DNA from 2 places in the Duganella sp. FT27W genome. Region 2 is predicted to be linked to the other one. Evidence: riboswitches for the same ligand, from Rfam matches in the RefSeq annotation. Region 2 holds a riboswitch; the other holds the start of a gene.

Region 1 (14,697 bases), on a different contig from region 2:
GCGGCTGCGTGCGCCGCAGTGCGCGGATCACGTCGGCAATCGCCAGCGCGTTGGCGGCGCTGCCGGGGATACCGATCTTGACCGCGCTGATTGCCATCCTGGCGGTGAGCGCGCGCGCCTGGGCCAGCACCAGGTCGGCGGCCACCGGTTCGACCGCGTACACGCGGTCGTTATCCTGCACCGTGAGCGCGGTGCACACGGTAAGCGCATGCGCGCCCTGCGCCACTACCGCCTGCGCATCGGCCACCAGGCCGGCGCCGCCGGACGGATCGAGGCCGGCAAATACCAGCACGCACGGACGCCGGACCGGCGCAGTGACCGCACTCATTGGCGCGCGCGCCGCACGGTTGCCGGCGTCGCCGACGTCGTCGACCCGGCAACGGGCACGGCGCGCGCCGTCGCCAGTGCGCCGCCAACGGTTCCGATCATCGACGTCGCCGGCACGCCGCCAGCCATGCCCGCACGCGCGTCTGCCATCGCTATGCCGTAATGTTTCGCAGGCTTTGCGGGCGCCATCACGCGGGCGGTCATGCCAGCCGGCCCGCCATCGGCGACGACGGCGATGCGGCGAACTTGCGGGCGATGCGGCCGGCCAGGAATGCTTCGCGCCCGGCCTGCACGCCGAGCTTCATGGCGCGCGCCATGCGCACCGGGTCGCGGGCGCCGGCAATGGCCGTGTTCATCAGCACGCCGTCGCAGCCCAGTTCCATGGCGATCGCCGCGTCCGACGCCGTGCCCACGCCGGCATCGACCAGCACCGGCACCTTGGCCTGCTCGATGATCAGCGACAGATTCCACGGGTTGAGAATACCCATGCCGGAGCCGATCAGGGACGCCAGCGGCATCACCGCCACGCAACCGATGTCCTCCAAAATTTTGGCCTGGATCGGATCATCGCTGCAATACACCATCACGTCGAAGCCGTCCTTGACGAGTGCCTCGGCCGCGACCAGGGTTTCGGGCATGTGCGGGAACAGCGTTTTTTCGTCGCCGAGCACTTCGAGCTTGACCAGCTTGTGGCCATTCAAAAGCTCGCGCGCCATTTGCAGCGTGTAGATCGCGTCCCTGGCCGTGTAGCAGCCGGCCGTGTTGGGCAGTATCGTGTACTGCGACGGCGGCAGCACGTCGAGCAGGCTCGGCGCTTTCGGGTCCTGGCCGATGTTGACGCGGCGAATCGCCACGGTAATGATTTCCGCGCCGGCCGCATCGGTGGCCTCGCGCGTTTGCTGCAAGTCCCGGTACTTGCCGCTGCCGACCAGCAGCCGCGATTGATAGGTTTTTCCTGCGATGGTCAATAAGTCTTGGTTCATATAGCTTCCTTGATGTTCAGCCGCCGCCGATGGCGCGCACGATGTCCACTTTGTCCTGCGGCTGCAGCTCGCGCTGCGGCCACTGCTGGCGCGGCACCACCGCGCGGTTGACGGCCAGCGCCAGCGCCTGGCCCGTCAACGACAAGCCATCGACCAGCTGATCCAGCGTCTGGCGCGCCGGCACCGCGTGCGGCGCGCCATTCAATTCGATTTCGATCATCGATAGCGTCCCTTCACAACTTGCGATACAGCTCGGCGCCGTTCTTGATGAATTCCACCGCCTTCACCTGCATGCCCTGCGCCAGCGCAGCGCCGTCGGTCATGCCGTTGGCCGCCGCGTACTCGCGCACTTCCTGGGTGATCTTCATCGAGCAGAAATGCGGGCCGCACATCGAGCAGAAATGCGCGACCTTGGCCGAGTCTTTCGGCAGCGTCTCGTCGTGGAATTCGCGCGCCTTGTCGGGATCGAGTCCCAGGTTGAACTGGTCGTCCCAGCGGAATTCGAAGCGCGCTTTCGACAAGGCGTTGTCGCGGATCTGGGCGCCCGGGTGGCCCTTGGCCAGGTCGGCCGCGTGCGCGGCGATCTTGTACGTGATGATGCCGTCCTTGACGTCGTTCTTGTCGGGCAGCCCCAGGTGCTCCTTCGGCGTCACGTAGCACAGCATGGCCGTACCATACCAGCCGATTTGTGCGGCGCCGATACCGGACGTGATGTGATCGTAGCCGGGCGCGATGTCGGTGGTCAGGGGCCCCAGCGTGTAGAACGGCGCTTCGTGGCACTGTTCCAGTTGCAGGTCCATGTTTTCCTTGATCAGCTGCATCGGCACGTGGCCGGGGCCTTCGATCATTACCTGCACGTCGTGCTTCCAGGCGATTTGCGTGAGTTCGCCGAGGGTTTTCAGTTCGCCCAGCTGCGCTTCGTCGTTGGCGTCGTAGATCGAGCCGGGACGCAGGCCGTCGCCAAGCGAGAACGACACGTCATACGCCTTCATGATCTGGCAGATCTCTTCGAAGTGCGTGTACAGGAACGATTCCTGGTGGTGCGCCAGGCACCACTTGGCCATGATCGAACCGCCACGCGAGACGATGCCGGTCAGGCGCTTGGCAGTCAGCGGCACGTAGCGCAGCAGCACGCCGGCGTGGATGGTGAAGTAATCGACGCCCTGCTCCGCCTGCTCGATCAGGGTGTCGCGGAAGATTTCCCAGGTCAGGTCTTCGGCCTTGCCGTTGACCTTTTCCAGCGCCTGGTAAATCGGCACCGTACCGATCGGCACCGGGCTGTTACGGATGATCCATTCGCGCGTTTCGTGGATATGCTTGCCGGTGGACAGGTCCATCACGTTGTCGCCGCCCCAGCGGATGGCCCAGGTCATCTTTTCCACTTCCTCGCCGATCGAGGACGTGACCGCCGAATTGCCGATATTGGCGTTGATCTTGACCAGGAAATTGCGACCGATAATCATCGGCTCCACTTCCGGGTGGTTGATGTTGGCGGGGATGATGGCGCGGCCGCGGGCGATTTCGTCGCGCACGAATTCGGGCGTGATTTCCAGCGGAATGCTGGCGCCGAACGACTGGCCCGGGTGCTGGCGGCCCATCAAATCGGCCAGGCGCTGCCCCATCGGGCCGGAGTCTTTCAACTCGGTCAGGTACTCGCGGCGGCGCAGGTTTTCGCGGATCGCCACGTATTCCATTTCGGGCGTGACGATGCCCTGGCGGGCATAGTGCATCTGGGTGACGTTGCGCCCTTCCCGTGCGCGGCGCGGCAGCCGGTGCAAATTGAAACGCAGCTCGGCCAGCGCCGGATCGGCCAGGCGCGCCTGACCGTACTCGGACGTGGGACCGCTCAGTTCCTCGGTATCGTCGCGCTCGAGTATCCACGGCAGGCGCGGCGTGGCGGCCAGGCCCGAGCGGATGTCGATCACGGCCTCGGGGTCGGTATATGGGCCCGAGGTGTCGTACACGTACACCGGTGGGTTGGTCTCGAAGCCGAACGACGCGGGCGTGTCGGCCTGGGTGATGCGGCGCATCGGCACGCGCAGGTCGGGACGGCTGCCTTGTATGTAGACTTTGCTGGAATTGGGCAGCGGGTGGATTGCTGCCTGGTCCACCGTGGCGGTGGCGGACAGGAATTTCTGGTGGGCGTTCATGTGGCTCCTTGGTTGGCTACAGGAGCCAGCAAAGGAGGTAGGACGACACCAGTACCCACAAAAACCGTGGCGGCGTTGTCCTGAGCTTCCCTTCGCTGGCATTATCCAGATCAGGTTCGGAGGGTATTTCTCACCCGCGCCACAGCTGTATGCCGTGCGCAGGACCCCTAGCGTGTGCCGCCCGGCATAGGTCACCGGGCAGCGCGACGATTATAACCGCGCCATGCCGATTGTGCGACCCCGTATTGACAGCAGCGTGCTCGTAGCAAAAACGCCACAACCAGCACGCCACGCTGGGGTATAGTGACCTCATGCCAAGAAGCAATACTTACCGCTGTTCCGTCCTGCCGGTGCGCGCCGCCCGCGGCAGTGCGGACGCTGCATGGGCGCTGCTGCTGGCGATCACGGCCATCGTGCTGCTCCTTGCCAGCGCCACCGAGGCCCAAGCCCAAGGTGCCGAGCGCTGGGCGCCCCTGGCGCATACCGCTTTCAAGCACCACCAGCATGCCGACATGTCCGGCGCCGAAGCAATCGTTCAGGACCGCCAGGGATTTGTGTGGATCGGTACCCAGGCCGGGCTACTGCGCTGGGACGGCACCCGGCACATCCGGTACCTGGCCGACCCCGACCGGAGCGACACCCTGCCCGACAGCTATATCCTGAGCCTGCACATCGACAGCCGCGAACGGCTGTGGGTCGGCATGAATTCGGGCGGCGTGGCGCGCTACGATGCCGAGCGCGATACCTTTGTCCGCTATCGCACCGGCACCGGCATGGACGGCCAGGCCAATGGCGATGGCAGCGCCATCGCCGACGACGGCACCGGCGGGGTGCTGGTCGGCCATGGCACCGGCATCGACCGCATCGACGCTTCCGGCGCGGTCAGCCACCTGACCTATGCCGAGGGTACCATCCCGGCAGGCGGTATCAACCGGCTGCTGCGCGCCGCCGATGGCCGGCTCTGGATAGGCACCGAGCGCGGCCTGTTCCTGCTGGACGCCCAGCGGCGCCTGCGGCCGGTGGCCCTCGGTGACGCGGGGTTGCCGGCGCTGGCGGTCATTGTGCTGTTCCAGGACAGCGCCGGCCGCATCTGGATCGGCACCCGCGCCAACGGCGCGTTCCTGCTCGACCCGGCAACGCTGCAAGCTGCGCCCGTGCAAGAGCACGGGCCGGCGGCGTCGCTGCCCACCGACCGCGTGACGGCGATCATCGAAGTGGCGCCCGACGAACTGTGGTTCGGCACCGACGGCGGTGCGGGCGGCATCCTGGTATTCGATGCCCGCAGCGGCGCCTCGCGCCGTATTCGCCACAGCGCCGATGCGGCGGACAGCCTGCCCGACAACAACATCATGACCATGTTCCGCGAGCGCGGCGGCATCGTGCTGGTCGCCACCATGGGCTGCGTCAGTCAGCACGGACCGGTGACCGGGGCAATCACCACGGTGCGCCACCTAGGCCAGGCAGGCAGCGGCATCCTGAGCGTGCCGGCCATGATGCAGGCGCCGGACGGACGCATGTGGCTGTCGATTGCCGGCGGTGGCGTGGCGATCGTCGACCCGGTCAGTGGCCGCGTGACCACCGTGCCCGACCTGGCCAAGGGCCGGGTGCTGGCGATTGCGCCCGGCCCCGATGGCGACATCTACCTCGGCACCCAGCAAGGCCTGTACCGCGCCGACGCCGACGGCCGCCGCGCACGCCTGGTGCCAGTACCAGGGCGCGGGCCGGACGTGGAAGTGTGGGCGCTGGCCTGGAGCGACCGGGTGCTGTGGCTCGGCGGTCTCGATGGCGTCTGGGCGCTGCAGCTGCAGGCCCCTGGCGGACGCGACATGCTGCGCCTGCTGCGCCACGAAATGCTGCGCCTGGGCGACCACCGCGTCACTGCCCTGCTGGCAGCCGGTAACGATCTCTGGGTAGGCACCCGCACCGGGGTAGCGCGGCTCGACCGCTACGACCATGCCGCCATCGGCGTCGAGGTGCTTCCTACCGAGCTGGCCACGCCCGACCGCCTGGCGCCCGGCTACGTGTCGTCGTTGCTGGTGGACCGCCAGGGGCGGCTGTGGCTGTCGAACTTCGGCACCGGCGTGATCCTGCTTGAACGCACCGATGCCGATGGAAGGCGGCGCATGCGCCGGTTTGGCCGGCAGCAGGGCATGCCCGACAATGGCGTCAACAAGCTGCTGGAGGACGGCGACGGCGCCATCTGGGCCAGCACCGAGACCGGCCTGGCGCGCATCGATCCGCGCACCCTGGCGGTCATGCCGCTCGGTGCTGGCGACGGCGTGCAGGTGCCCGTGTACTGGACCAATTCCGGCACCCGGACTGCTGCGGGCGAACTGGTGTTCGGAGGTTTGACAGGCCTGACCGTGTTGCGTCCACGCGCGCTGGCGCCATGGCGCTACGCGCCGCCGGTCGCGGTCACCCGCATCCTGCTGGGCGACCGCGAAATCCCGGGCAGCATCTACAACCTCGCCGGCCGCAAGGCTGCGCCGATCACGGTCACGCCGGAAGGACGCGAGCGCGGCTTCTCGCTTGAATTCGCCGCGCTCGACTATTCTGCGCCCGAACGCAACCGCTATGCCTACCAGCTCAAGGGCTTCGATCGCGACTGGATCGCCACCGACGCCGCCACCCGCCGCGCCAGTTATACCAACCTGCCGCCGGGCGACTACATGCTGCTGCTGCGCGGCTCGAACCGCAGCGGTGAATGGTCGGCGCCGCTGGAGGTGCCGGTGCGGGTGCTCACCGCGTGGCACCAGCAACCGTGGGCGCGCCTGGGCGCGGTGCTGCTGGCAGCGGCGCTGCTGGCCGGCCTGATGCAGCTACGCACCAGGTACCTGCGCCGGCGCCAGCGCGAACTGGAGGCGATGGTGCAAGCGCGCACCGCCGAACTACGCGCCACCCAGGCGCAGCTGGAAACCCTGGCCTACAGCGATGCCCTCACCGGCCTGGCCAACCGGCGCCTGTTCAGCGACGAGCTGCGCCTGCTGGTGGCGCAGACCGAGCGCGGCGGCCCGGCATTCACCCTGCTGCTGATCGATCTCGACCACTTCAAGCCGGTCAACGACACCTACGGCCACGACGCCGGCGACGCCCTGCTGGTGGCGGCCGCCGGACGCCTGCTGGCGGCGGTGCGCGAGTCGGACCGGGTGTTCCGCCTGGGCGGCGACGAGTTCGCCGTCTTGCTGGGCCAGGCCACCGACCGCGCCACCCTGGAGCCCATGTGCGCGCGCATGCTGCACGACCTGGCCCAACCGCTGCTGCTGCCCGCCGGGGCGACGATCGAGATCAGCGCCAGCGTGGGCGCGGCGGTGCACCAGCGCGGCCACAGCCACGAACAGCTCTACAAGCAGGCCGACGTGGCGCTGTACCGCGCCAAGGCGGCGGGGCGCAATGCCTGGTGGCTGGCCGAAGACCCGGGTTAGGCCGCTGCGCGCAGCGGCGGCTGCGTCATCTATAATGGCTGTTTTCGCACATTACTCTGCCCAATCATGGAATTAGCCAAGTCTTTCGAGCCTGCCGACATTGAACAATTCTGGCGTACGGAGTGGGAATCGCGCGGTTACTACACCGCCACCCTCGACGCCGGCAAACCTTCTTTCAGCATCCAGCTGCCGCCGCCGAACGTCACCGGCACCCTGCACATGGGCCACGCGTTCAACCAGACCATCATGGATGGCCTGACGCGCTACCACCGCATGCTGGGCCATAACACGGCCTGGATCCCCGGCACCGACCACGCCGGCATCGCCACCCAGATCGTCGTCGAGCGCCAGCTCGACGCGCAAAAGATTTCGCGCCACGACCTCGGCCGCGACGAATTCATCAAGCGCGTGTGGGAGTGGAAGGAAAAATCGGGTTCCACCATCACCGGCCAGATGCGCCGCCTGGGCGCCTCGCCCGACTGGCAGCGCGAATACTTCACCATGGACGACACCCGCTCGAAGGTCGTTACCGACGTCTTCGTGCGCCTGCACGAGCAGGGCCTGATCTACCGTGGCAAGCGCCTGGTCAACTGGGACCCGGTGCTGGGCACCGCCGTCTCCGACCTCGAAGTGGTGTCGGAAGAAGAAGACGGCTCGATGTGGTACATCAAGTACCCGCTGGCCGACGGCTCGGGCACCATTACCGTGGCGACCACCCGTCCGGAAACCATGCTGGGCGACGTCGCCGTGGCGGTCGATCCGACCGACGAGCGCTATGCTGCGCTGGTCGGCAAGATGCTGACCCTGCCGCTGGTCGGTCGCGAAATCCCGATCATCGCCGACGAATATGTCGACAAGGCGTTCGGTACCGGCTGCGTGAAAATCACCCCGGCGCACGACCAGAACGACTACGCGGTCGGCCAGCGCCACCAGTTGCCGATGCTGTCGATCTTCACGCTCGAAGCGAAGATCAACGACGAAGCGCCCGAGCAATATCGCGGCATGGACCGTTTTGTCGCGCGCAAGCAGATCGTTGCCGACCTCGAAGCGGCCGGCCTGCTCGAAGAAGTCAAAAAGCACAAGCTGATGGTGCCGCGCGGCGACCGTACCGGCGTGGTCATCGAACCGATGCTCACCGACCAGTGGTTCGTCGCCATGAGCAAACCGGCGCCCGAAGGCACGTTCTTCCCCGGCAAATCGATTGCCGAAACCGCGCTGGAAAAAGTGGCCAGCGGCGACATCAAGTTCGTCCCTGAAAACTGGAGCAACACGTACAACCAGTGGCTCAACAACATCCAGGACTGGTGCATCTCGCGCCAGCTGTGGTGGGGCCATCAAATCCCGGCGTGGTACGACGAAGCCGGCAATATTTTTGTCGCCAAGACCGAAGCCGAAGCGCTGGTCAAGCAGCAGGCGGCCGGCAGCACCGGTCCGCTGCGCCGCGATGCCGACGTGCTCGACACCTGGTTCTCGTCGGCGCTGGTGCCGTTCTCCACCCTGGGCTGGCCTGAAGAAACACCTGACTTGAAGGCTTTCTTGCCGTCGTCGGTGCTGGTCACCGGCTTCGACATCATCTTCTTCTGGGTGGCGCGCATGGTGATGTTCACCCTGCACTTCACCGGCAAGGTACCGTTCGAGACCGTGTACGTGCACGGCCTGGTGCGCGACTCGACCGGCCAGAAAATGTCCAAGTCGAAAGGCAATACGCTCGACCCGATCGACCTGATCGACGGCATCGGCATCGATGCGCTGGTGGCCAAACGCACCACCGGCCTGATGAACCCGAAAGACGCGGTCAAGATCGAAAAGGCCACGCGCAAGGAATTCCCGGAAGGCATCGCCGCCTACGGCACCGACGCCGTGCGCTTTACCATGGCGTCGTACGCTTCGCTGGGCCGCAACATCAACTTCGACCTCGGCCGCGCCGAAGGCTACCGCAACTTCTGCAACAAGCTGTGGAACGCCACCCGCTTCGTGCTGATGAACACGGAAGAGAAGGATTGCAGCGCCAGCGACGCCGACCTGTCGAACGCCGACAAGTGGATCATCTCGCTGCTGCAAAAGGCCGAGCTGGATGTGGCCAAGGGTTTCGAAGACTACCGCTTCGACAACATCGCTTCCACCATCTACAAGTTCGTGTGGGACGAGTACTGCGACTGGTACCTGGAAGTAGCCAAGGTGCAGGTACAACACGGCACCGAAGGGCAGCAACGCGCCACCCGCCACACGCTGCTGCGCGTGCTGGAAGTGGTGCTGCGCCTGGCGCATCCGGTCATCCCGTTCGTCACCGAAGCGCTGTGGCAGGCGGTAGCGCCGCTGGCCGGCAAAACCGGTGCGTCCATCATGATGCAGCCGTACCCGATCGCCAACACCGCCAATATCGATGAGTCGGCTGAAGCGTGGATGCTGCAACTGAAATCGCTGATCGACGCCACCCGCAACCTGCGCGGCGAAATGCAGCTGGCGCCGTCGCTGCGCGTGCCGCTGATCGTCGAGCCGGCCAACGCTGCCGACAAAGAGGCGCTGGCACTGTGCGCGCCGTACATCCAGGCGCTGGGCAAGCTGGCCGAAGTGCAGATCGTCGATGCCCTGCCCGATTCGCCGGCAGCAGTGGCAATTGTCGGCACGACCAAGCTGATGCTCAAGGTCGAGATCGATGTGAAAGCGGAACGCGAGCGCCTGGCCAAGGAAATCACGCGCGTGGAAGGCGAAATCGCCAAGGCCAACGGCAAGCTGTCGAACGAGAGTTTCGTCGCCCGCGCGCCGGTGGAAGTGGTGGCGCAGGAGAAGGAACGCGTTGCCAACTTCTCGGCCACGCTGGACAAGATGCGCGAGCAACTGGCCAAGCTGCCGGCGGCCTGATTCCTGATCCTGGCACGAAAGCCGCCTGCGGGCGGCTTTTTTTTCGCCCACGCGCCCAGCCTTCACTGCTAGAATAATATGATATTCCTTTAACAAGGCTAGCGATGACGCAGTGGACCGGTGGCTATGTGGACGGGATCGACTACACCCACGGCTACTATCGCGAACTCGGTCCGTTGCACGCGGCCATGGCGCTGGCCCATGCCGGCGTGCGCATGCCCACGGTCGGCCACGCGTGCGAACTCGGTTTCGGCCAGGGCCTGTCCACCAACATCCACGCGGCCGCCAGCAACGTCGCCTGGTACGGCACCGATTTCAATCCGTCGCAGGCCCGATTTGCCGCCCACCTGGCGCAGGCGGCCGACAGCGGCGCGCAACTGGTGGACCAGTCGTTTGCCGACTATTGCGCACGCCCTGATCTGCCCGATTTCGACTTCATCGCGCTGCACGGCATCTGGAGCTGGGTGTCGCCAGACAACCGGGCGCTGCTGCTCGACTTCGTGCAACGCAAGCTCAAACCCGGCGGCGTGCTCTACCTGAGTTACAACTGCCATCCCGGCGGTGCACCGATGGTGCCGGTGCGCGAACTGCTGAGCGGCTATGCCGCGCGCATGACGGCGCCGGGCGCCGGCATCGATCGCCGCATTGACGCTGCACTGGCGTTCGCCGGCAAGTTGCTGGCCACCCGCCCCGCCTACCTGGAAGCGCATCCGCAACTGGCCGAACGCGTGGCAGCTCTGCAACAGCAGGACCGCCGCTACCTGGCCCATGAATATTTCAACCAGGACTGGCAACCGGTCAGTTTTGCCGAGCAGGCGGCCACGCTGGGCGCGGCAGGCCTCGAATTCGCGTGTGACGCCCACCACCTCGACCAGATCGGCTTGCTCAACCTGAGCGCAGCGCAACGTGCATTGCTGGCGCAATTGCCCGACCCGGTGCTGTGTCAGGGCGTGCGCGACTTGATGATGAACCAGAACTTCCGCCGCGACTACTGGGTCAAGAGCGCCGACCGGCAGCGCCTGGCTCCTGCCGAGCACGACGCCGCGCTGCGCGGCCAGCGCGTGGTGATGGTGATGCCGCGCGCCGATGTCGAACTCCGGGTGCGGACCAGCACCTTCGATATCGCGCTGAACCAGGCCGCCTACACGCCGCTGCTCGACCTGCTGCAAGACCACCAGCCGCGCACCGTGGCCGAAATCGAGCGCGCGGTACCGATGCGCGGTGGCTTGCGCCTGCTGTACGAGGCGATCTTCATCCTGTGCGGCACCGGCGTGCTGGCGCCCGCGCAGGCCCCTGTCACGGTGGCCGCCGCGCGGGCGGGCAGCCGCCGGCTGAACCTGGCACTGTGGGCGCGCGCGCGCGACAGCGACGACATCAGCTACCTGGCGTCGCCGGTCATCGGCGGCGGCCTGGCCATGCCCCGCATTCTGCAACTGTTTCTGCTCGCACAGTCGCAAGGCGTGCGCGGTGCGGCGGCCTGGAGCGAGTTTGCGTGGGCCATCGTGGCCGGCCAGGAGATGCCGCTACAGCGCGACGGCCAGCCGCTGACCACCGCCGCCGACCAGCTGGCCGAACTGCGGCGCAAGGCGGAAATTTTCGAAAGCGCGTACCTGGCCATGTACCAGCTGCTGGGCATCGCCGATACTGCGTGATGCATTTAAATATTATCAAGTCAAACCAAGGAATCGCACCATGAACGACTGGATCGGCGGCGATGTCGCAGATCTCAACTACACCCACGTCTACTACCAGGAACTCAGCCCCTTGCGGATTGCCATGGCCTTCGCCAGCGCCGGTCTGCAAACGCCGGCGAGCGGGATAGCCTGCGAACTCGGCTTCGGCCAGGGTGTCTCCGCCAATATCCACGCGGCCGCCGGCATCACCCGCTGGCACGGCACCGACTTCAATCCGGCCCAGGCGGCGTTCGCGCGCGATCTGGCCGCAGCCTCGGGCAATGGCGCGCAACTGGTGGACCAGTCGTTTGCCGAATTCGTCGTCCGCGACGACCTGCCCGACTTCGACTACATCTGCGTGCACGGCATCTGGTGCTGGGTGTCGCCCGCGAACCAGGCGCTGATCGTCGACTTCGTGCGCCGCAAGCTCAAGGTGGGCGGCGTGCTCTTCATCAGCTACAACTGCCAGCCCGGCTGGGCGCCGATGGCGCCGGTGCGCGGCTTGCTCACCAGTTATACTAATATCATGACCGCCCCCGGCGCCGGCCGCACCCAGCGCATCGACAGCGCGCTCGATTTCACCGACCGCCTGCTGGAAACCACACCCGCCTATTTCGCCGCTTATCCGCGCGTGGCGGAACGATTGAAGTCGCTGCGCGCGCAAAACCGTCAATACCTGGTGCACGAATACTTCAGCCGCGACTGGCAGCCGACGAGCTTTGCCGAGATGGCGGACATCCTCGGGGAAGCCAAGCTCACCTATGCCTGCTCGGCCCAGTATCTCGACCACATCGTCGAACTGAACTTGAGCCGGCCCCAGCATGCGCTGCTGGCCGAGCTGACCGACCCGGTCTTCTTCCAGAGCGTGCGCGACTTCATGGTCAACCAGAATTTCCGCTGCGATTACTGGGTCAAGGGCGCGCGCCCGCTGTCGCTGCTGGAAAAGGCCGAAGCCATGCGCCGCCAGCGCGTGGTGCTGGTGGCGCCACCGCATTTGTTCGAGCTGAAAATCACGGGCCGCGCCATTGAAGGCCAGTTGAGCGAAGCGATCTACCTGCCGCTGCTGCAACTGCTGGCGGACTACCAGCCGCACACGGTGGGCGAACTGGAAGCGGCGTTGGCGGACCAGGGCCTGACGCTGACGCAGGTGTTCGAGGCAATGCTGATGATGATCGGCAAAGGCAATGTGATGCTGGCGCAGGAAGCGGATGCCATCGAGGCCGCCACTGCCACCGCCCAGCGCCTGAACCTGGCCCTGTTCGAGCATGCGCGCAGCAGCGAGGAAATCGCCTTTATCGCGTCGCCGGTGCTGGGCGCAGGCGTGTCGGCGCCGCGCATCGTGCAGCTGTTCCTGCTGGCGCATGTGCAAGGCTTGCGCGGCGTGGCCGCCCTCACCGACTTCGTGTGGAACACGCTGTCGTCGCAGGATCACCGCATAGTCAGGGACGGCGTGCGGCTCGATGACCCGGCCGACAGCATTGCCGAAATCACGCTGCAGGCCGAACGCTTCGAGAAAGACTTCCTGGCGATGTACCTGGCGCTGCGCGTCATCGCCTGATCGCCTGATCGCCTGGTTATTGCGCCAGCAACTCGGCGTAACGCGCCACGTCGACGTTGCCGCCGCTGATGATGATGCCCACGCGCTGGCCTTGCAGCTGCTCTTTCATGGCGCGCGCGGCAGCCAGGCCCAGGCAGCCGGTCGGTTCCACCACGAGCTTCATGCGCGCGGCAAAGAAACGCATTTCCGCGCGCAACTGCGCATCGCTCACGGTCACAATATCGTCAACATCGCGGCGGATGATGGGGAACGTCAGGTTGCCCAGGTGCTGGGTCTGGGCGCCGTCGGCGATCGTCTTCGGGGTGTCGATGTGGACGATGCTGCCGCTGCGGAACGATTGCTGGCCGTCATTGCCCGCTTCCGGCTCCACACCGTACAGTTTGGTGGCCGGCGACAAGGCACGCGTGGACAGCGCCGAACCGCTCAGCAACCCGCCGCCACCGAGGCACACGAACAGCGTGTCGAGCGAGCCCACTTCCTCGAACAGCTCCTTGGCGGCCGTGCCCTGGCCGGCGATCACGTCGGCGTGGTCGTACGGCGGAATGAGCGTGAGGCCACGCTGCTGCGCCAGGTCGCGGCCGATCTGTTCGCGGTCTTGCGTGTAGCGGTCGTACAGCACCACTTCCGCGCCATAGCCACGGGTGGCGGCGATTTTCGATGGCGGCGCATCGTGCGGCATGACGATGGTGGCCGGGATGCCGGTCAGCTGCGCCGACAAGGCAATGCCCTGCGCATGGTTGCCGGACGAGAAAGCCACGACACCGGCACGGCGCTGCCCGGCATCGAACTTGGCCAGCGCGTTATACGCGCCGCGGAACTTGAACGCGCCCATGCGCTGCAAGTTTTCACACTTGAAAAACACTTCGGCGCCCAGCTCGCTGTTGGCGGTGCGCGAAGTCATTACCGGCGTGCGGTGGGCAACGCCGGCAATGCGTTCCGATGCAGCAACCACATCGGCATAGGTGGGCAGAGTTTGATCGGTCATGATGGTTTCCTTGATTAACGGGCGTCGTTGTAGACGGTGGCACGGGAGACGTTGAGGTAGGCGGCAACGATGTCCATCGCGCGCCGCACGTCGGACAGGCCGCTGTCCTTCAGTTCGCGCATCAGCGCGCGGCGCTCGTCGGCCTTGAGCGCGCGCGGCGTGGTGCCGTGGCGGGCGGCAAAGTCGTCGATGCGCAGGCGGATGGCGTCGGCGCCGGTGGGCTGCAGGGTATCGTTGACGGCGGCGACCGTGTCCACGCTGCCGAACTGGGTCAGCATGGTGTTGAGGCTGCGGAACACGGTGAGATCGACATTCAGGCACAGCGCCGCCACGTAGCGGCCGTCGCTGTCCTTGATGCCGACCGACGTGCTCTTGGCCAGGCGGCCGTCCGGGAAGGTATTCGGGTAGTTGGCGATCACCTGGTCGAAGTCGGGATCGGCCGCGCGCGCCAGCCCCAGCTCGGTAGCCGGCTCGCCCACGCTGCGCCCGGACAGGTTGTTATGAATCGCCAGAATGGCGTGCTCGGGCTCGGTCAGGTCATGCAGCACCACTTCGCAAAAAGGCGCCAGCGTCTTGCCCAGGCCATCGGCCACCTGCTGGAGCTGGGCCAGCAGGTTCTGGTGTTCGGAAGTTTTTTTCATCCAAACATATTATCTTGTTTTAGACTTTTTGTACAATACCTGGATTGAATGGCGATGCGTCGAGGTATTCCCATTCCAGCGCCAGCGGCATGTCGC
Region 2 (14,697 bases):
GCGGCGCTGTCGCCCGCGCCGCCATAGGGCATGGTGCGCACCACGGTTTCGCCGCTTACCATGTGCAAGCCGCAGCGCGCGGTGCCTGCCGCCGCCACCTGCTCGGCTCTCACGGCGTCGCGCCGGTCGCGCAGCAGCTTTTGCTGGGTCAACGCAATCTGCCCGTCCTTCTTGAGACGATCGAGCGTCTGCATCGGTTCGGCCACGCCGGCAGCGATCTTGCGCAGGATGTGCGCCTGTTCGGGCGACACCGTCAACTCCTGGTTGCGCAGCTTGAGCGCCAGCGCCAGGTAACGCCGCACGTCGGGCAGCGCCGACAGGCGTGCCGCCTCTTCCTCGTGGCCCGCCAGCACCCGCGCCAGTTCGGCCAGGCGCACATCGAGTTCGCCGATCTCCTGGTCGAAGCGGGTCACGTCGCGCAGCAACACATAGATCACCATCTCGGTGCGGCGGCGCGGGCCGGCCGATTCGATTTCCACGTCGCGCCCGGCGACGGCGCAGCCTTCGGCAACGGTGATCCGCAGCAGGTCGGCGACGATCTCGCAGTTGGAGGCTTCGCCGATGGTCACGCTGCTGCCGGAGATGATGCAGTTCTCGGCGCGCGCCACGGTGACCGCACCGCTGCCGGTGTGGATTACCGCGCTGGAGGCCACGCCGGCGATGGTGATCGGCCCATTGGCATTGCGGATGCTGCCGCCGACGAGGTTCCGGTCCAGCACCACGGCGCCGCCGCGCGAGTGGATGTTGCCATACACGTTGCCGTGCACAGTGATGTCGCCGCCGGTGACATCGCGCTGTTCCTGCACGTCGCCGTATTCTTCGTAGGCGCCGGTCAGTTCCAGGTTGCCGGTGGTGCGCCCGCTCACGCCATCGAGGCTGACGATCTTGTCGGTGACGGATACACGGTTGGACTTGGAATCGACGGCAAGAAAACCTTCGCGGATGGAGACGATGTATTCACCATCATCGAGTTCCTGCACCTCGGTGCCGTCGCCGGCCAGGTGCCGCAGCGCCAGGTCGGCCGGCGGCGCCGGCGCGGTCATGCGCCCGGCCAGGTCGAAGCCGGGCAAGCCGGGCGTGGCCGGCACTTTTTTCAACAGCCGCACACCGGCCTTGATTTGCGGGAAACGGTTCTCGAAACTGTGCAGGTCGATGCGGCCGTCGGCGCGTTCCTTCGGTGCGTCGCTGCGGTGCAGTGCGTGCGACACCTCGAGCACCGTGGCGTTACAGCCCGGCTCCGGTTCGAGGTCGGTGGCAAAGGTGATGCGCTCGGCCTTGGGAGCCTTGATGGCATTGGCCACGGCCGCCACGTCGATGCCGAAGCGGATGCCGTGGCTCCACATGGCGGCGACAAATTCGTCGATGTCGAGCCGCGCCACGCGCTCGGGCAGCTCGGTGCCGTCGGCCAGCACTTCCGCATCGAGGTACAGCGGCTCGAAGTAGTACTCGGCGTAGCCGCGGCCCGGCTTGGGCGTCTTGTAAAGCGGCAGGCGGCTGGCGTCGATCAGCCGCACCGCATCAGCCAGGCGCACGGCCTGCGCGGCGCCCAGGTCGGGCCCCACGTCGTACAGCGCCTTGATCAACACCGGGTAGGACAAACCGGCCAGGCAAAATCCGGCGCCGAACACCTGGTTGATGGCGGCGGCACGCGCCGGTGGCGGCAGGCCAAGATCGATATAAATGCCGTCCGGGTGCAGGATCAAACCAATGGGCAGGCTCGCGTCAGGCGCGGGTAGCGCGGACACGACCGATAGCGCTGCGGGTGCAACGTCTGGGACCACGATCTTCCTCCAAGGGGAACACGCGGCCGACGGGCATTGCGTGTAATAAACTAATATTACACATGATCAACCAAAAGAGAACGATTATCATGTTGAGTAATCGCCAATGTGATGCAATTGCCACACATTAATGTCATCCATGCAAAAACGCCCGCCGTGCAGAACACGGCGGGCGTCGGAATAACGGTAACTGTCGGTAGCGATGCAGGCGGAGGTCAGCGGCGCGGCGGCAGGGCGTAGACTTCGGCGCCGGCTTCGTTGATCTGGCGCCGCAGGTCGCGCCGTTCGTCGGCGGTCATGCGGCCCACGCGGCGGCTCATCTCGGCATTGCGGTTGTTCTCCTGCATGGCGCGACGCTGTTCCTCGGCACGCGACTCGTAGCTGCGCGGATCGAGCTGGCGCGACTGGTCCTGGCGCAGGTCTTGCCGCATGTCCTGCTGGCGCGGGGCGCTTTGCTGGCTGCGATTGTCACGATTGTCGTCACGGCGATCCTGGCCGGCGGAATGCGCGGGCAGTGCCGACAGCACACCGCAGCACACCACGACGGAAGCCAGGGTGGATCGAACGCAAAAAGATGCGCTTGCTGCCGCGTGTATTTTTTTGAGGTCGATGAACATGGCGTTCCTAAGAGGTGATTCCATGCCCGCAGTGTATGATGGTTTGCACGAGGGAGTAAGACCAATCGGGTAAAGTTTGTAACACTTTGTAATGGGTAAAAACAGACGTTTTCGTGACGCGAATATGACGTTACCATAGCAACATCAATAAGACAACTTGGCAAAGAAATGACGACGACTACGCTTGATTCCAACAACACTGGCGGCAGTAATACCGTCAATCAGCATGGCCATCAGGCCAAGATTATGGTAGTGGACGACGACGTGCGCCTGCGCGATCTGTTGCGCCGTTATCTCACCGAACAAGGCTTCAACGTCTTCACCGCCGAAAGCGCCACCGCCATGAACAAGCTGTGGCTGCGCGAGCGCTACGACCTGCTCGTGCTTGACCTGATGCTGCCCGGCGAGGACGGCCTGTCGATCTGCCGCCGCCTGCGCGGCGCCGGCGACCAGACCCCCATCATCATGCTCACCGCCAAGGGCGAAGACGTGGACCGCATCGTCGGCCTCGAGATGGGCGCCGACGACTACCTGCCCAAGCCGTTCAACCCGCGCGAGCTGGTGGCGCGCATCGGCGCTGTGCTGCGCCGCCGGGGTCCCGACGAAATTCCGGGCGCACCGTCCGAAACCCCGCAAACCTTCGAGTTCGGCCAGTTCGTACTGGATTTGGGCACGCGCACCCTGAAAAAAGCCGGCGAAACCGTGCCGCTCACCACCGGCGAATTCTCGGTACTGAAAGTATTCGCCCGCCATGCACGCCAGCCGCTGTCGCGCGAAAAACTGATGGAACTGGCGCGCGGGCGCGAATACGAAGTGTTCGACCGCAGCCTCGACGTGCAGATTTCGCGCCTGCGCAAGCTGATCGAACCCGATCCATCGAGCCCGCTGTACATCCAGACCGTCTGGGGCCTGGGCTATGTGTTCATTCCGGAGGGTCAGCCGCGCTAAGCGCGGGCTAGCGCATGAAGTCCAAGTCGAAGTCACCGCTCAAATGGTTGTTCACGCTCCGTCTCGCCAGCCTGAAAAGCGGTTTGTTCTGGCGTACCTTCATCCTGCTGGGCGCCCTTACCACCACCAGCATGACAGCCTGGGTGGGCATGATCAGCGTGGTCCAGCACGATCCGCAGGTGCAGCAGATCTCGGCGCAGGTGGTGTCGGTGGTCACCATCACCCATGCCGCCCTCACCCACTCGGCGCCCGAACTGCGGCGCGAACTGCTGTTCGACCTGGTATCCAACGAAGGCATCCGGGTGTTCACGCTGGAAGCCGACGACCAGGTTGATCCCCCGCCCGACAACGCGCTCATGCCCGACATCCAGAAGCTGGTGCGCGCCAAGCTTGGACAGGACACGCGCTTTTCGTCCAAGGTCAACGGCGTCTCCGGCTTCTGGGTGTCGTTCAAGATCGACGACGACCAGTACTGGCTGATGCTCGAACGCGAGCGCATTCGCGGCCTGACCGGCATCCAGTGGCTGGGCTGGGCCAGCGTGGTGTCGCTCATTTCGCTGCTGGGCGCAGCCTTCATTTCCAGCCTGGTCAACCTGCCGCTGCGGCGCCTGACCAAGGCTACGCGCGCTTTTGCCCAAGGCATGCGCCCCGATCCGCTGCCTGAAAAAGGCCCGAACGAAATCCTCGAAGCGAACCGCTCGTTCAACCAGATGGTGCTGCAGTTGCAGCAGGTGGAGTCGGACCGCGCGGTGATCCTGGCCGGCATTTCGCACGACCTGCGCACCCCGCTGGCGCGCATGCAGCTCGAAGTGGAAATGGCCCATCTGTCGGACGAAGCGCGCGAAGGCATCCAGTCCGACATCGGCCAGATGGACGCCATCATCGGCCAGTTCCTCGATTACGCCAGGCCCACCGAAGCGTCGAGCTTCATCAACGTCGATATCAGCGAACTGCTGGCCGATGTCGCGCACGACGCCGCGCGCATTCCCGATGTGCGCGTCAAGACCGACATCGCACCTGGCTTGCACGCGATGGGCAACGCCACCGACCTTAAACGCGTGATCAACAACCTGGTGGAAAACGCGCGCCGCTACGGCAAGACACCCGACCAGGACATCACCGAGATCGATATCGGCTGCAGCATCAAGGGCGTGGGTGCAGCCAGCCGGGTGGTGATCGAGGTGCAGGACCACGGCGCCGGCGTGCCCGACGACCAGATCGGCCAACTGCTCAAGCCCTTCACCCGGCTCGATACGGCGCGCGGCCAGGCCAATGGCGCCGGCCTGGGGCTGGCCATCGTGGACCGCGTATTGCAGCGCCATGGCGCCGAACTGAGGGTACGCAATCGCGACGGCGGCGGCCTGGCGATCCAGATCCTGATGAAAGCAGCATGAGACATTCGACCTTGATGACCGCCGCGCTGCTTGCCGGCGCACTCGCCACGCCAGCCTGGGCAGCAAAACCCGCCATGCCGCTGCAGCAACGCGAGCCGACCACCGAAGAGCGCACGTCGTTCGAGGCATTTTTCAGCACCCGCCAGGCGGCCGCGCCGCAAGGACCGTGGGCCACGCCGCCGTTGTTCGCCCCCGCTTTCGAGGTAGAACGCCATGGCAACAAACAGCCGTGGCGCGTGATCGCGCGCGTGGACTCGTCACCGCGCCGCTCGCACCCGGACCTGTGCCGGCAAATCCGCTCGAGTTTTATTTATGACGCCAAGGCCCCCGTGGGCGAGCGCTGGCAGGATGCAGCCGAGACGCCGCGCTGGTACATATGGCTGGCCACGCCCACCGTGCCCTGCGCGGCAGCGCGCTACACCACCTTGCAGGACCCGAAGGTGGCGGACGTGGACGCCGTGGCGCTGCTGCGCCAGCACCGTGATTTGCTGGGCCGCGCGCGCCTGCTGTTTGCCGGCAATTCGCAATGCGCGCCGTATCGCGCTCTGACGTACCGGCTGGCCGCGCTCGAGCCGGCGGCGCCCGTCGCCGGCGCGCCGCTGATGCTGGGCATGGTGTTCGAGAGCGACCGCGATACCGTGGCGCGGGTGGCGGTGCGCAAAAGCCGTGGCGAATACACGGCGTGGAATGTCGGCTGCAGCTGAGTGAGCAGCCGGATCAGACTGATTTGCGGTTGAGCGGGTGGTCGGCGCCAACCAGCAGCTTGGTCAGCAGCAGCTCGGCCGAACCGTAGCCGTACAGCGAATCGGCCTCGAAGCCGACGGTTTCGTAAGGCACCGACTCCTCGCGCTCGGAGCGGGCCGGATCGTTGCTGGAGTAGGTGACGCGCCAGGCGCGCTTGAGAGCGTCGGCCCGGCGCAGGAACTGCGGCATCGGCCACTGGGCGGGATCGAAAGCTTCGAGTTCGCCCAGCACGCGCCAGTGGCCACTGACCAGCGCCATGTCGCCAACCCGCAGTACCTTGACCGCGTCTTGCGCGGTCAACGAGGCAAGCTGCGCCAGGTCGGGCAAACCATCTTGCCGGGGACCGAACAAATAGGCCAGCATGATCTTGCTGCCCGGCGACAAACGCGCCACCAGGCCGGCGCCGTAACCACCATCGAGCAATGGCACGGCGAAAAAACTACCTTCTTGATACGACTGCCTCATTCCCATCCTTTCACTGCACGTTGCGGACGGTCTTGCTTGCATTGCCGGGCCCGCCTCGCTGGCGCCTTGCGGCGCAAAAGTGGCAGTGTAGCGAGGCGGCGCCGATTGTGGCGCACGCGTGACGCAGGCGTCACAATCGCGCTGGCGGTCCCACGATGCGGCCGTTCAATGATGACGTTTGTGTTACACTCGCGGTTCGCTAGGGGTCCTGGAATTGTTTCCGGGTGAGAGATACCCTTCGTACCTGATCTGGATAATGCCAGCGAAGGAAAGCGCAAAAGTCGGTCTCCTCCCCTCCTTTGATGGCTCTCTTCGCGGCTTCCGGCCGAACAAGTAGAGAGCAGACATGTACAAACCCAACCTTGCCGTATCCGTCATCGCCGTAGCGGTGTTCAACTCCTTTGCCGGCGCCGCCATGGCCGAGGAAGCCGACCAGGCGCTGCCCGAAGTCGTCGTCAGTGCCACCAAGACCCGCGCCAGCACCGCCTCGATCGGCGGCTTTTCCAATGCGCCGCTGCTGAGCACCCCGGCCTCGCTCAACGTGATCACGTCGCAGCAGATGCTGGACCTGCAGATCCGCTCGACCACCGACGCCGCGCGCTACGACGCCAGCCTGTCCGACGCCTACAACGCGGTCGGGTATGCCGAGCAGTTCTCGATCCGCGGCTTCAAGCTCGATAACGGCACCAGCTACCGCAAGGACGGCATGACGATTGCCGGCGATACCCAGATCGCGCTGGAAAACAAGGAACGACTCGAAGTACTGAAAGGCCTGTCCGGCCTGCAGGCCGGCGTGTCCGCGCCCGGCGGTGTGCTCAACTACGTGACCAAGCGCCCCACCGACAACCCGATCCGCATGGTGGTGCTCGAAACCCGCGAGCGCGGCACGCTGTACGGCGCTGCCGATGTCGGCGGCCGCTTCGAGGACACCCGCTTCGGCTATCGCGTCAACGTCGCTGCCGAGCGCCTGCGCTCGATCGTCAAGGGCGCCGACGGCAATCGCAAGTTCATCTCGGGCGCATTCGACTGGCGCATCTCGCCGCAGGCGCTGCTGCAAATCGACGCCGACTACCAGCGCAAGTCGCAGCTGACCGCACCCGGCTTCCAACTGCTCAACAACACCACGCTGCCGGCAATCGATGCCGACACCATGCTCAACGACCAGCCGTGGGCGCGACCGGTCGAAACCATCAGCAGCAATATCGGCGCCCGCTTCGAGTACACGTTCTCGCCCGAGTGGAAAGCCACCGTCAGCGCCAACCAGAACACCTTCAAGCGCGACGACTACACGGCCTTCCCTTACGGTTGCGGCGCGCAGGACCTGTACCCCGGCTTCTGCGGCAATGGCGACTACGACGTATATAACTACATCAGCGAAGGCGAGAAGAAGTCGCCGTTGACGGTGCAGGCGCTGTTGCAGGGCCGCTTTGCCGCCGGCGCGATCGAACACGAGGTCACGTTCGGCAGCTCGCTGATGCGCAACCGCGAAAAATGGGGCGACGACCTGTACGATTACTCGGGCACCAGCAATATCTACCACCCGGTGATCGTGCCGCCAGCACCGGGCACCAGCGGCCCGGTGTCCGAGCGCCGCTACACCAATGAACGCTCGCTGTTCGCCCAGGATATCGTCAGCCTCACCGAACAACTGAAGCTGCATGCCGGTGCGCGCTACGTGCAGGTGCGCCGCAACCAGTACGTCGGCGAAAACGAGGCCGGCGTGATCCAGCCCAACGCCCTGACCGATGCCGGCTTCTGGCTGCCCAGCGTGGCGCTGGTGTACAGCCTGCGTCCGAACGTCTCACTCTACACCTCGTATGCGCAAGGCCTCGAGCATGGCGGCGTGGCGCCCAAGGGATCATTGAATGAACGGCAGGCGCTGGAACCGGCAAAGTCGAAACAGGTGGAGCTCGGTGTCAAGGCCGACATCCGCACCGACCTCAGTGCCACGCTGGCGCTGTTCCAGATCCGCAAGGGCCTGGAATACGTCGACAACGCGTCCAATATGTTCGTGCGTAACGGCGAGGCAGAAAACCGTGGCCTGGAAATGGGCCTCAACGGCCGCGCCTCGCGCGAACTCACCGTCGGTATCACCGCCACGGGGCTGAGCACCAGGCAAAGCGGCACCGGCTCGGCCAGCCTGGACGGAAAGCGCGTGACCAACGTGGTGGCGTTCAAGTCGTCGGTGTATGCCGACTACGCGGTGCCGCAGGTACAGGGACTCAATGTGAGCGCCAACTGGCAGTATTCGGGCAAGAAGGCCTTCGATGCCGAGAACACGGTGTTCGTGCCCAAGTACCACCTGGTGAACTTTGCAGCAGCGTACTCCACCCGCATCGGCGGCGTGGCCACTACCCTGCGCGCCGGCATCGACAACGCCTTCGACAAGTTCTACTGGCGCGATGTCACGCCCGACCTGGGCGGCTACCTGATCCCGGGCGCGTCGCGCACCGGGCGTGTGTCGGCGCAGTTCGACTTCTAAGGTAAGTAGCGCCTGGCCTGTACCAGGCGCGCTTCGGGCGTGCCCGTGACCAGCAGGTAGTGAATGGCACGCCTTTTCAATTCTTCCATCAACATCGCGTTGATGGTCACGCTCACCTGCTCCGATTCGCGTTGCAGGCCGTCCGCTTCCCACGGAATATCGGACGCGGTCACCAGCGTAACAGCGTAGTCGCGCTGGTGGCGGTCGGCCAGCAGCGCCAGTTCGGCGTCGATCCCTTGAAAATAATGGCGGCTGTACACGGCCGTCATCAACGGCGTGGTGTCGCAGAACAGGTAACGGTGCGCCAGCGGCGCCGCGATGGCCTCGCGCGCCAGCTGGGTGCGGGCGATATGGATCTGGTCCTGCGCGACCGGAATGCGCTGCTCGGTATCGACAAACTCCCGCAGGTATTCCGGCACCCACACGGTGCCGTAGTCGCGCGCCAGGGCCGCCGCCAGCGTGGTCTTGCCCGACGATGCCGTGCCCAGGATGGCCACTTTCACCGGCAACGCTTGCTCCCCCAGGCCGACATTCACTCCAGCACCAGCCGGCGTCCGCCGCCGCCATCATTGCCCCCGCCGCCGGTGGGCATGCCGGCCGACTGCTGCCAGGTGCGCAGTCCCACGATTGCCATGCCCACGAAGATCGCGTACAGGATGGCGGTGAGCATCAGGTTCTTGTGCAGGTACAGGCCCACGTACAGCACATCGACAATGATCCACACGTGCCAGTTTTCCACCTTTTTGCGCGACAGCAGAAGCTGTCCTACCAGGCTGCCGGCGGTAAGAAAACCGTCCGAGTGCGGCACGTCGGTATCGGTCCACGTCTTGAGGAACATGGCCAGCAGCACGAAACCGGCAAACCAGCCGCCGACCGCCAGCCAGCGCCCGCGCGCATCGAGCGCGGTGACCGGCAATGCGGCATGATGGCCATCGCCACGCAGCCACTGGCGCCAGCCGTAGATCGATACCGCGATGAACACGAACTGCAAGCCCATGTCGCCGTACAGGCGCGAACCGAAGAACACCATCGCGTAAGTGGCCGACGAGACGATCGCGAACAGCCAGGCCCAGTGGCTCTGGCGGATGTTGAGCCACACCGTAACCACCGCCAGCACGAACGACAGCAGCTCGAGCGGCGTCGTGACGAACACCGCCAGGTGCAATGGCAGGTTCATATACACGAGCAGGTCTGTCAGTGCGTGCATGGTTTACTTCGCGGCCTTGGTTGGATACTTGATGGTCATTTCCTGCAGCAGGTTGTCGGCATGGTCCACCTCCGTCATGATCCACAGCATATACCGGATATCCATGTGGATGGCGCGGGTGATCTCCGTATCGAAGTACCAGTCCTTGGTGATCGACTCGTAGGTGGAGTCGAAGTTCAGACCGATCAGCTCACCGTTGCGGTTCATCACCGCCGAGCCGGAATTGCCACCCGTGGTGTCGGCGCTGGTGAGGAAGTCCACCGGCACCGTGCCCAGCACCGGATCCTTGAACTGGCCGTAGCGCTTGGCCTTGATCGCGTCGAGCAGCTTTTGCGGCGCATTGAACGGATCCTTGCCCGTGTGCTTCTGGACGATGCCTTCCACCGTGGTAAACGGCCCCTTGGTGATGCCGTCGGCCGGCGAGTATGGCGCCACGGTACCGTAGGTCACGCGCAGCGTGGAGTTGGCGTCCGGGTACACCGGCTTGCCCTGCGATTTCTTCCACGCGATGACGGCCGCCATGTATTGCGGGATCACGCGTTCGAGATTGCCGTCCAGTTCAGCGCGGCGATCCTTGAGCGACTGCGTCACGCCGTCGAGCTTTAACGCCAGTTGCAGGAAGGCGTCGTTCGAGGCCTTTACGGCAGCGGCGTCCTTGCCCATCCAGCCCACCCGCTTGGCGGTGTCGCCCAACTCGGTGTTGGCGTACAGCGCGGCCACGGCGTCCGGCGCCGGCAGCAAGGCGTCCAGGCCCTGCACGTGCAGGGATTTTGGCAGCTTGGCGTAGCGTTGCAGGGCAGCGGTGAAGCGCGCCTGGTCCACGCCGGCCACGTACGATTGCTCGAGACGGTTCAGGCGCGCGCGGATCATGTTCTGGTCGCGCTGCTGGTAACCCACTTCGCGCTCGGCATCGGGTTTGGCGCCTTCGTTGGCCAGGCGTACCAGGGTGGTAGCGCTTTTCAGCAGGTCGCTGGTGAACGCCACGCCGTGGCCGAATTCTTCGTCGGACAAGGCGATGTCGGCAGCGATCACGCTATCGAGTTCGGCCAGCAGTTGCGGCGACTTGCCCGGCTGTTTGGCGTACCAGGCGCGGAACTCGGCATCCTGCGCATCCTTGATGGCAGCGATGTCCTTGCGCGCGAAACCGTCGGACAGGCCCTGCGCCTTCTTCATCACGTTGTTGAGGCTCTTGGCCACGCTGGCGTAGCGCACTTCGTTGGCCGGGCTGCCTTTGGTCGATGCGGCAATCACGTCGAGGTCGGCCTGGATTTCGGCCACGCGCTGCGGGAACGTCACGTCGCGCGCGGCGCGCACTTCGGACGGCAGCTTGTAGCGGCTGGTGCGGCCCGGGTAGCCGGCCAGCAGCACCGGGTCGCCGTTTTTCAGGCCGGCGGCCGACACCACCAGGAAGTCCTTCGACTGGTAAGGCACGTTGTCCGGCGACGGATCGGCCGGGCGGCCATCCTTGCCCACGTAGGCGCGCAGGAACGAGTAGTCGCCGCCCTGGCGCGGCCATTCGTAGTTGTCGATGTCGCCGCCGAAATTGCCGATCATGTCGGCCGGCGCGTACACCAGGCGCACGTCGCGGATCATCATCTGGCGGATGCGATAGTATTCGAGGCCGCGATGGAAGGCCGGCACCGAGCAGCGATAAGCTTTATCGCTTTCGCATTCGGCGATCAAGACCTTGATGGCTTTTTCAACCGCATCGTGGCGCTGCTTGCCGGTCATGGCCGGCGTGACGTTTTTCAGTACGCGCGCGGTGACGTTTTCCACCTTGTCGGTGACGTAAACGAGCGTGTTCGGACCGCCCGGCAACTCTTCCGCGCGGGTCTTGGCCAGGAAGCCGTTTTCGATGTAATTGTGTTCGGGACTCGAGTTGCGCTGGATGGCGCCATACGCGCAGTGGTGGTTGGTGACCACCAGGCCGGCGCTGGAGACGAACGATGCCGAGCAGCCGCCCAGCGAAACGATGGCGCTCATCGGGTGCTTCGACAGGTCGGCCAGTTTTTCGGCGGGGATGGCGATACCGATCTTTTTGAGTTCGGATTTCAGCTGCGGCAGCTGGTATGGCTGCCATTGGCCTTCGTCGGCCCGCGCCGACGTGGCTGCCGCGCAGATCATGGCGACAGACATTGCGAGTTTTTTTAACAAGATTGAGCCCCTGGTTGAAAGTCAGCGGCAGTATATTCCTTTTCCCGCGTCAGCTCCATACCAGGTCGATGCACAACGTGAGCCGGCAACCGCCGCCGGCCAGGTATGGCGCCACCTCGAGGTGGCCGCCCAGCGCCTGCACCCGCTGCGCCATGCCGATCAGGCCGAACGAGTCGCTCTTGGCGCGTTCTTCCGGCGCCAGGCCGATGCCGTTGTCGGCCACGGTGAAAGTGAGCCGCCCTTCGCGCACCGTGAGCGCAATCGCCACATGGGTGGCCTTGGCGTGGCGCCGCACGTTGGTCAGCGCCTCCTGCAGGCTGCGGAACAGCACGATCTCCACTTCCGGACCGATGGCCGCAAATTCGGCTTCGGGCGGCAACGACAGGTCGCAGGCAATGCCGCTGCGCTTGCGGAACTCGGCCGCCTGCCATTCGAGCGCTGCCTGCAAGCCCAGGTCCAGCACGGCCGGGCGCAGGTCGTTCATGATGCCGCGCACGCTGCGGATGGTGGTATCCACCTGGTCGAGCGCGCACTGGGTGCGCCGGTGCAGGCGCGGATGGCGGCTGCCGGTACGCACGGCCAGCAGCGAGATGTCGATGCGCAGCGCCAGCAGGTTCTGTCCCAGCTCGTCGTGAACGTCGCGCGCAATGCGCTTGCGCTCCTCCTCCTTGACCGACTCCAGGTGCGCGGCGAGCTTGCGTAGCTGTTCGCGCGACTGGAACAGCGCGGCCTCGGTGCGCTTGCGCTCGGCGATTTCCATGGTCAGCAGACGGTTGGCGGCGGTCAGCTCGGCAGTGCGCGCCGCCACCCGCGCATCGAGGTCGCGCGACAGCGCCAGCAAGTCGGCATCGGCGCGCCGCCGCGCCGTCACATCGGAAAACACGCCAATGTAGCGGCTGATGGCGCCCTGCTCGTCGTGGATCACGGTGAGCGACATGCTGGCCACCCACGGCGTACCGTCGCGCCGGCGGTTGTGCACGTCGCCTTCCCACTTGCCTTCCGTGCGCAAGCGCTGCATCGCGTCCGCGTGATAGCCGGGAGCATGGGCGCCGGGGTGGCCGAGGAAACGCGGATTGCGCCCCAGCGCTTCTTCCACCGCATAGCCGGTAATTGCGGTAAAGGCGCGGTTGACGGCGACGATATCGCAATTGGCATCGCACACCAGGACGCCCTCGCCCATGTGGTCAAGCACCTGGAACGCGCGCTGGCGCGCTGCCTCGCGCGCGCGGTCGCTGCCGATGTCAGTGAGGATCACGCGGAACTTGCGGGCGCCGGGATCGAGGTTGACGTCCAGGTGGACCTGGCGGCCCTCCCCGCCGCCGTTACCGGGCTTGCGCGGATCGAACAGCGGCAGCTCCAGGGTGCCGCGCTGGCTGTGTTCGAGCACCCCGGCCAGGAACCGCCGCAGGACGGCCTGCGCCGATGCCGCCACGAACTGCTCGAAGCGCCGGCCCGGCAGCGCATCGCGCGGCAGTCCGAGCAGCTCGCCGGCCGCGACATTGGCGCGCGTGATGCCGCCTTCGGCATCGAGCGACAGGTAGCCCACCGGGGCCTGGTCGTACAGCACGGCATAGCGCTCGCGCCCTTCTTCGGCCTCGTCGCGTTCCGACTGCAGCTCGGCCAGGGCAAGGGTTTGCATGTCAAGCTCGATCTGGCTCACCTGCAGCTCGTGCCAGTGGCGCAGTGCGTCGCTGTCGGCGCCCGGCGGCGCCTGCACGCCGCTCGATGCCATCGCCGCCACCGCCTGCTCGGCAGCTTCGCGCAACTGGTCGGCCGCCAGCGGCTGGCGCGGCGATCTTTTCAGGTCACGCCGCGCCATTTTGCATCGACCGCAACTGCGCCTCCAGTTGCTTCGCCTCGGTGATGTTGATGAAGGTGACCACCACGCCGTCGATCACGTTGTCCACCGTACGGTAAGGCATGATGCGCACCGTGTACCAGCCGCCGCTGCGGGTAGGCACGTGCTTCTCGCACACCACCAGCGTGCGCAGCACGCCTTCGGCATCCGCTTCCAGGCCGGGGTAATCGAGGTCGCTGGCGATGTCGCTGAGCAGGCGCTGCACATCGCCGGGAATCAGTTTGTAGATGCGCGTGGCCTGGTCGGTGTAGCGGCGGATACGCAAGGCGTTGTCAAGGAAGATGGTGGCGATGTCGGTGCTGTTGAGCAGGTTCTTCATGTCGCCGTTGATCAGCGACAGGTCGTCCACCTTCGACTGCAGTTCGGCGTTGACCGTGTACAGCTCCTCGTTGAGCGACTGCATTTCCTCCTTGGAGGTGGTCAGTTCCTCGTTGGTCGATTGCAGCTCCTCGTTGGTCGATTGCAGTTCCTCGTTGGCGGACTTGAGCTCCTCGCGCGAGGCCTGCATTTCGTCGCGCACGGCCTGGATTTCCAGCCGCGCCTGCGCCAGTTGCTGCTCCAGTTCCAGCACCAGCGGCTGGGCTGGACGCGGACGGCGTTTTTGCGGCGGCAGCGCGCAACTGGTGAAAGTGACCATGACGGTACCGGCCAGCGGCCCGCTGCGCGGCATCGCTTCCGCCGTGATGTCGAGCGAACGCGCAGGGCGGCCGTTGGCGTCCTGCTGGATCAGGCCGCGCGTTTCCACCATCTGCTCGGCCTGCGTGGCGTTTTGCACCAGCGCCGCCAATTCGTGGCGCAGGCCATCGCGCGCCATGGCGTGAATATTCCAGTTGGCCTTGCCGGCCGCCGGCTCCAGGAACTCGCCGGTACGCCCGTGGATATAAAGAATATCGCCGTCTGCATTAAGCAGCACGGCTGCCGGCGAGTGCTTGCGCAACAGCTGTTGCTCGACCTGGGATTGCAGGTTTTCTTTCATGATGGCCTGGCCGATCTGAGGTGTGGCGGGCAGTGCCGCATTGGTGGCCCGCGTAGGGAAGTAGCTGGAAA

The links. A riboswitch is a leader RNA that binds a small molecule or an ion and turns the genes downstream of it on or off. The one in region 2 is predicted to bind thiamine pyrophosphate.
Region 1: linked by a shared signal. The riboswitch ahead of thiC (phosphomethylpyrimidine synthase ThiC) and the one ahead of F8197_RS15455 (TonB-dependent siderophore receptor) in region 2 are both predicted to bind thiamine pyrophosphate.

Annotation. Positions count from the first base shown of each region.
Region 1 is NZ_WHIV01000007.1:110,651-125,347, reverse strand. Features, by position in the region: gene F8197_RS27845 (hydroxymethylpyrimidine/phosphomethylpyrimidine kinase) at 1-328, opposite strand, end outside; gene F8197_RS27840 (hypothetical protein) at 325-531, opposite strand; gene F8197_RS27835 (thiazole synthase) at 528-1,310, opposite strand; gene thiS (sulfur carrier protein ThiS) at 1,327-1,530, opposite strand; gene thiC (phosphomethylpyrimidine synthase ThiC) at 1,544-3,460, opposite strand; TPP riboswitch at 3,531-3,639, opposite strand; gene F8197_RS27820 (diguanylate cyclase domain-containing protein) at 4,291-6,882, shown strand; gene F8197_RS27815 (valine--tRNA ligase) at 6,949-9,744, shown strand; gene F8197_RS27810 (class I SAM-dependent methyltransferase) at 9,849-11,396, shown strand; gene F8197_RS27805 (class I SAM-dependent methyltransferase) at 11,437-12,975, shown strand; gene F8197_RS27800 (threo-3-hydroxy-L-aspartate ammonia-lyase) at 12,992-13,960, opposite strand; gene F8197_RS27795 (transcriptional regulator) at 13,975-14,601, opposite strand; gene F8197_RS27790 (pyridoxamine 5'-phosphate oxidase family protein) at 14,621-14,697, opposite strand, start outside.
Region 2 is NZ_WHIV01000003.1:805,186-819,882, forward strand. Features, by position in the region: gene F8197_RS15425 (flagellar assembly protein A) at 1-1,781, opposite strand, end outside; gene F8197_RS15430 (hypothetical protein) at 1,997-2,398, opposite strand; gene ompR (two-component system response regulator OmpR) at 2,645-3,346, shown strand; gene F8197_RS15440 (sensor histidine kinase) at 3,361-4,740, shown strand; gene F8197_RS15445 (hypothetical protein) at 4,737-5,444, shown strand; gene F8197_RS15450 (immunity 26/phosphotriesterase HocA family protein) at 5,458-5,991, opposite strand; TPP riboswitch at 6,141-6,237, shown strand; gene F8197_RS15455 (TonB-dependent siderophore receptor) at 6,296-8,431, shown strand; gene F8197_RS15460 (AAA family ATPase) at 8,428-8,967, opposite strand; gene pnuC (nicotinamide riboside transporter PnuC) at 8,964-9,608, opposite strand; gene F8197_RS15470 (S46 family peptidase) at 9,642-11,774, opposite strand; gene F8197_RS15475 (PAS domain S-box protein) at 11,842-13,611, opposite strand; gene F8197_RS15480 (CheR family methyltransferase) at 13,598-14,697, opposite strand, start outside.